DNA from 3 places in the Parapedobacter sp. GCM10030251 genome. Region 3 is predicted to be linked to each of the others. Evidence: riboswitches for the same ligand, from Rfam matches in the RefSeq annotation. Region 3 holds a riboswitch; each other region holds the start of a gene.
The links. A riboswitch is a leader RNA that binds a small molecule or an ion and turns the genes downstream of it on or off. The one in region 3 is predicted to bind thiamine pyrophosphate.
Positions count from the first base shown of each region.

Region 1 (2,267 bases), 280 kb from region 3:
GGTTTCGACCATGGTCAATTTTTGCCATAGGCAGGCGACAGCTCGCAAAAAATGACATCTCTATTAATATTTAATGGCTATTTTTGTTCGGTTTGTATCCGTAAATGAAAGAAGCGTAATGATTACGAAAGAACAGGTGTTGCATGCATTGAGCCACGTGGATGATCCCGATCTTAAGAAAGACTTGGTTACTTTGAATATGATTAAGAATGTGGAAATCACACCGTCGAAAATCCGTTTTGACGTGGTGCTTACCACACCTGCGTGTCCATTGAAGGGACACATCGAACATGCCTGCCGTAATGCGATTTCGCTATTCGTAGATAAAAACATTGCGGTTGACATTAACATGACCTCCCGGGTTGTTGGCTCCAAAAGCAGCCAATTATCGCAAATAAAGAATATTATCCTCGTAGCCTCCGGCAAGGGAGGCGTCGGCAAATCTACCGTCGCAGCCAATCTGGCATTAGCCTTGCACGCCGAGGGTGCAAAAACCGGTTTGCTTGACGCGGATATTTATGGCCCTTCACTGCCTATTATGTTCGGACTGGAAGGTGCCCGTCCCAAAGCTTCCAAAACCGCGGACGGCAAGACAAAAATCGAGCCGATCGAAAAATTCGGCTTGAAATTGTTGTCTCTTGGCTTTTTTACGGACCCCAATCAGCCCGTTCCGTGGCGAGGCCCGATGGTAAGTACGGCTGTCAAACAACTGTTTAATGACGCCGATTGGGGAGAACTGGATTATTTAATAGTAGATTTACCGCCGGGAACGGGCGACGTGCATATTACCGTGGCTCAAGGTTTTCCTGTTTCGGGAGCCCTTATAGTCACTACTCCTCAAAATGTAGCCTTGGCCGATGCGGTACGGGGTATCGGTATGTTCCTGATGGATTCCATAAACATTCCGTTACTGGGCATCGTAGAAAATATGGCTTACTTCACACCAGCGGAATTGCCGGATCACAAGTACTATATTTTTGGCAAAGACGGCGGTAAGCGTCTGGCTGAACGGTTCAACGCCCCGTTCCTGGGTGAAATCCCCCTGGTCAAAAGCATCAGTGATTCGGGTGATAATGGGCTACCTGTTATGCTGGACGAGGATAGTCCCGCACGCCCGGCGTTCTTGGAAATCGCCGGTAAAGTAGCCCAACAAATAGCGATTACGCAAGCCGTTATTTGATAATATCACCGAAAACCCTATCTTTGACTCCCATGCTTTAGGGGTGCTTTCCCGTTTGTAAAACGGGAGGCTGAGAATAACCCTCAAAACCTGCTCAGGATAATGCCTGCGAAGGGAAAAGTAACGGAACCTCACACCTATCGGTGGCTTCCTAAGGCATAAGTGAATATATGCCGTTATGGAAATCATTATCAATCAACAAAAAGTTCAAGTTCATCCGGGAATCACGCTCGCAAACGTGTTGCGAGATTACGGTGCCCAGCAACCTAAAGGCACGGCCGTGGCCGTTAATGAAACCGTCATTCCCCGAAAACAGTGGGATATCACCGTACTCCAGCCCAACGATCGGATTATCGTCGTCAAAGCGGCCCAAGGGGGATAAGGCAATATCGTCAAACAACAACCGCTATGAAAACTGAAAAACTTCCCAACGAAACGACCATTACCCGGACACCGTTTCCCGGTTCGAAGAAAATCTATGTAAATGGAAGCACACCCGACATCCGTGTGCCCATGCGCGAGATTTCACTTTCCAAAACCACCGACCGCTTCCGGAACGACGTAGAGGACAACCCGCCCGTGACCGTGTATGACACCAGTGGACCCTATACGGATCCATCCATTGACATTGATGTGCGGAAGGGCATTCCCCGAATCCGCGAACATTGGATTGCCGACCGCCAAGACACCGAATTGCTGCAAGGTGTCAGCTCGCGTTACGGCCAATCGCGGCTTTCTGACCCTACATTAGACCACCTACGGTTTGAACACCCTGCAAAGCCCCGTGCGGCTAAAGTGGGGAAGAATGTATCGCAGATGCACTATGCACGCCGGGGCACTATCACCCCTGAGATGGAGTTTGTGGCCATCCGGGAGAACCAGCGGTTGGAAGCATGCTATCGTAACGATAACGCTGCGTGGAAGCAACACAAAGGACATAATTTCGGGGCATACGTGCATAATGGATTCATTACACCGGAATTTGTACGGCAGGAAATCGCCCTGGGAAGGGCGGTATTGCCGGCCAACATCAACCATCCCGAAACGGAACCCATGATCATTGGCCGCAATTTTCTGGTGAAAATCA
Region 1 covers NZ_JBHTDN010000004.1:63,055-65,321, reverse strand. Annotated here, with positions in the region: gene ACFQRK_RS12450 (Mrp/NBP35 family ATP-binding protein) at 119-1,180, shown strand; TPP riboswitch at 1,210-1,314, shown strand; gene thiS (sulfur carrier protein ThiS) at 1,359-1,562, shown strand; gene thiC (phosphomethylpyrimidine synthase ThiC) at 1,589-2,267, shown strand, end outside.
Region 1: it holds a riboswitch for thiamine pyrophosphate, as region 3 does, so the genes downstream of both, thiS (sulfur carrier protein ThiS) here and ACFQRK_RS13690 (TonB-dependent receptor) in region 3, are expected to answer to the same signal.

Region 2 (2,267 bases), on a different contig from region 3:
TGTAACTTGTCAGGGCCCGAAGCTAAAGGATACCAAGGTATGAAGGCCAATCCACGCTCTGCTGTATAGTCAACAACCGATTCCCATTTGCGTTCTGACAGGTTGTAGAGGTTCTGTACGGAGGCGATAGGCACCACCTTTTCGGCACGTTCGATATCGGAAATACCCACTTCTGAAAGGCCTACATGTAGGATTTTTCCGGCCTTCACGGCTTCAGCCACCGGCCCAAGCGTTTCCTCGATCGGTATATCAGGGTCTATGCGATGCAGCTGCCATAGTTGAATTTCATCCTTGCCCAATCGCTGGAGGCTGTCGTCGATGGTTTGCCGTATATGTTCTGGCCGGCCATTGACAGGCCATTGGTTTGGCCCCGTGCGCTCCAATCCGCCTTTTGTAGCCACGACGATGTCTGGATAATGCAGGGACAATGCTTCCCGGATGAGCTTCTCATTGGTGTGCGGACCGTACGAGTCGGCTGTATCGATGAAATTGACTCCCGATTCAACGGCGGAAAGCAGCACACGCTTGGCGAGTTCACGGTCGGGTGCGTCGCCCCACACCCCGGGGCCTGTAAGTTGCATGCTTCCGAAGCCCATCCGGTTGATTTCCAGTTGGCCGCCTATTTTATATGTGGCTGGTGTTGTCATCATATTTCCTTTCTCCTTATTTAAACTAAAGTTTTGGGATTGTTATTGTTTGGTCTGCGTGAAAAAAAAACCACTATTTTTTTATATCTTTGATGCGGCTTTAGGGGTATTCTGAAAAGAATTGAGAAAGACCCTTTGAACCTGATCCGGCTCATACCGGCGTAGGGAAAAGTTCCGTCGTCATGCCCATCCTGTGACGAATCGCTTCCAATCGTTCCAAAGGAACCCGCTTTAGCCATTGATTTAGAGATTTAAACATGGAAAAGCGACTTTGGAATCACGTACAGATTGTAAGGCGGCAATCTCCGCTGGTGCAGAACATTACAAATTTTGTGGTGATGAATACTACCGCCAATGCGCTTCTAGCGGTGGGTGCGTCGCCAATCATGGCGCACGCGGAAAGCGAAATGGCTGACATGGTTCAGATTTGCCAGTCGTTGGTGATCAACATCGGCACACTGGATGAACACTGGCTTGGGGCAATGTTGCAGGCATCGGCCATCGCCCAGCGTTCCGGCAAACCCTGGGTGCTCGATCCCGTCGGGGCGGGGGCAACCCCGTACCGCGATCAGGCTCTCAGCCAATTGCTGGCCATGCGGCCTACGGTGGTCAGGGGCAATGCATCTGAAATTATGGCCTTGGCCAAGGTGAATCGCAAAACCACCAAAGGGGTGGACAGTACCGCCGCCAGTGAAGAAGCGTTGGATGCAGCACGGTTTATCGCGGAGCAGTATGGCAGCGTTGTGTGCATCTCTGGAGAGACGGACCTTGTGGTTGGAGAAGGCCCGCCGGTGCGTATCGATAATGGCGACCGGCTGATGACCAAGGTTACCGGATTGGGTTGTTCCGCTACTGCAATTATCGGCGCTTTTGTTGCCGTGGTAACGGATACCATGGAAGCAGTTAGTGCGGCCATGGCACTCTTAGGCATCAGCGGTGAATTGGCGGCTGCAGTGAGTGCTGGCCCCGGCAGCTTGCAGGTTAACTTACTCGACAAATTGTACGGCATTACGGAAGAAGAGTTTGTTAAAGGGATCCGGATATCTTATGCAATTTAGTGCCTTATTTCCATACCGGTTGTATTTGGTGATTTCCGAGGCGGATTGTCGTGGCCGGGACTTCGTCTGGGTGGCCGAACAAGCGATCCTTGGCGGGGTGGAAATACTTCAGCTGCGCGAAAAGGAGCTCGAAACAAAAGCGTTTTTGAGAAATGCCACCCGATTGAAGGCGGTGACCGATCGCTATGGTGTGCCGCTGGTGATCAACGATAATCTGGACGTGGCCATGCAGTTGGGAGCAGCCGGTATCCATGTAGGCCGGAACGACGTGCGCCCGCAGGCAGTCCGCAAAATTTGGGAGGGCGCCGGTTTGGTCGGTTATTCAATTGAGCAGTTGGAACAACTAGATAGCCGCGAAACCGAAGCAGCCGATTATTTGGGAATCAGCCCGGTTTTCAGTACCCCTACCAAGCGCGACACGCTGACCGAATGGGGTATAGAAGGGATACGGAAAATCCGCCAACAAACCGGAAAGCCCCTGGTTGCCATAGGTCGCATGAACCGCGATAATGTGGTAGAAGTCATGCAGGCTGGCGCCAATTGCGTTGCCGTTGTTTCGGCG
Region 2 covers NZ_JBHTDN010000001.1:717,567-719,833, forward strand. Annotated here, with positions in the region: gene ACFQRK_RS02990 (aldo/keto reductase) at 1-650, opposite strand, end outside; TPP riboswitch at 740-832, shown strand; gene thiM (hydroxyethylthiazole kinase) at 905-1,705, shown strand; gene thiE (thiamine phosphate synthase) at 1,695-2,267, shown strand, end outside.
Region 2: it holds a riboswitch for thiamine pyrophosphate, as region 3 does, so the genes downstream of both, thiM (hydroxyethylthiazole kinase) here and ACFQRK_RS13690 (TonB-dependent receptor) in region 3, are expected to answer to the same signal.

Region 3 (2,267 bases):
CCAAGGAATAAGTTCCGCCGTAAAAGTGATTGTCCAGCCATCGCTGGCGTACAAGATCGGTCTCTTCAATGGTATTTTCTCCGACGATAACCGGGGACAACCCATAGTCGGCCAATTCATCGCGATCCCGGAACTGTTCATAATAGCCCTTTCCACGCGTGTAATGCAAGGCGGTGTTCAGAGTCAACCGGCTTGACAGGGTCGAAGAAAACAGCAGTTGGTAATGAGTTTGCCGGTAGTTATCCGTTTCGTTGTCATACAAGTATTTGTTATATCTCCGGTCCGATTTTGATAGGTTTTCAATCTCGTACTCGGTAAGCCCGTCGTCTGCTGCATAGGCTTCCATCGCCTGCACATCACCGGTAAGCCGGGATTCCGGCGTTCCGTACCAAGCTTGATAGGTTTTTTCTTTCCCGCCGAACACATTGGCACGGAGCAGGCTGTTTTTGCCATACCACGCTCCGGACAGGAAAAAAGATTGCAGATCGGATGTAGCCCGATCGATATAACCGTCGCTCTTGATGCGCGACATCCGCCCATCGAAGGTGAATTTGTCATCGATTAGCCCCGTCCCCAACCGTATGGTATTTTTCCAGGAATTGTAGGAGCCAAACGAATTATCCAATTCCGCATACGGGTCTTTGTTGAGTGTGTTGGTTTGGAAATTTAGGCTGGCCCCGAAAGCGCCGGCACCATTCGTCGACGTCCCGACACCCCGTTGGATCTGCACGTTGTCAACCGATGAAGCAAAATCGGGAAGATTCACAAAAAATGATCCCAAGCTCTCTGCATCATTTAGCGGGATGCCATTGACGGTAACGTTGGTACGCTGACCATCGCTACCCCGTATGCGCATACTGGTATATCCGATTCCTGCTCCCGCGTCGGAAGAAATGACTACCCCAGGTGTTTGGTCAAGTAAATACGGGATGTCCTGTCCGAGGTTGTTTTTCTCAATGTCCGTTTTGCTCAGGTTTTTATAGGTCGTTGCCGTGTTTTCAGTGGCACGTGTAGCCTGGACAACGACTTCGTCTGTTAACAATGCGGCTCTTTCCATTGAAAAGCGGATCCGCTCGTCTCCTGATACGGTCAGTTCGCGGTACTGCGACTGGAACCCGAGGTAACTTACTCCAATGGTATACGTATCCGGCTTCAGATTCCGGATGTACACCCTGCCTTCGGCGTCGGTTTGTCCACTGTAGGCCGTTCCGGAAACCCGTACCGAAGCCCCCGCCATCGGTTTGTCGGCTACGAACACCTCTACCGTGAGGCCATGTTGAGCGAGAACGATAGCCACGTGCAAAAAAAACGCAATCCCTGCGATTAATTTTTTTACCATCTTTATTGTAATTTTTCGTTAAACACAACTGCCACAAGGGGTTCATGACAGTCCAATTATTTAACTTACCTCCCTACGCCGGCATTATCCGGATCAGGTGCATGGCACTCATGCCATTGGGTATGATCTCAGCCTTTATTTGTGTTTGTCGGTACAAACAAGGCACCCCTAAATGATAGGTGCAAAGATATACTTATTTTTTCAATGATGAAAAGCAAAGCGTTTAGCAACATCGGGCACCGATTGAGGCGGTTATCAACGAAACCAGGTTATTCCAAATAAAACTAGATATTTGATTCCTATTTACACTTATAGGCTTTCATGGTATTCCTGAAATAGTTATTAAGGTCGAACAACAATGAACACAAAAACCGGACTTTTACGATTACCCCTCTATACCGGGTTGATACTCCTCTGCCATAGTTCCGTAATTTTTAAGCTCTACAGCCAGCAAGCCAGCAATGCCTCGTTGAAAGAAACGTTTGCCGCTGATTTCCTGATCGGAACCGCATTGAATAGCCGTCAGATTAAGGCCACAGATGGAGCCGAATTGCAGCTTATCCAGGGGCAGTTTAACGCCGCTACACCCGAAAATTTAATGAAAGCACAGTTACTACAGCCGCAATGGAACCGTTACGAATTCGAAGAGGCCGACCGATTTATAGCGTTTGCAACTAAACACAACATGAAGATAAACGGCCACGCACTGATCTGGCATAGTCAATTGCCAAGGTTTATGCAGCAGATGGAAGATGTGGATTCCGTGCGCCAATACTTTGTCAGACACATTCGTACCGTTGCCGGTCGATATGACGGTAAAGTCGACTCCTGGGATGTCGTCAATGAAGCATTGAATGAAGACGGCTCGCTCCGAAATTCCATCTTTCTCCGTGTACTTGGTGAAGACTATATCGTAGAGGCTTTCAGA
Region 3 covers NZ_JBHTDN010000004.1:339,804-342,070, reverse strand. Annotated here, with positions in the region: gene ACFQRK_RS13690 (TonB-dependent receptor) at 1-1,339, opposite strand, end outside; TPP riboswitch at 1,392-1,519, opposite strand; gene ACFQRK_RS13685 (endo-1,4-beta-xylanase) at 1,698-2,267, shown strand, end outside.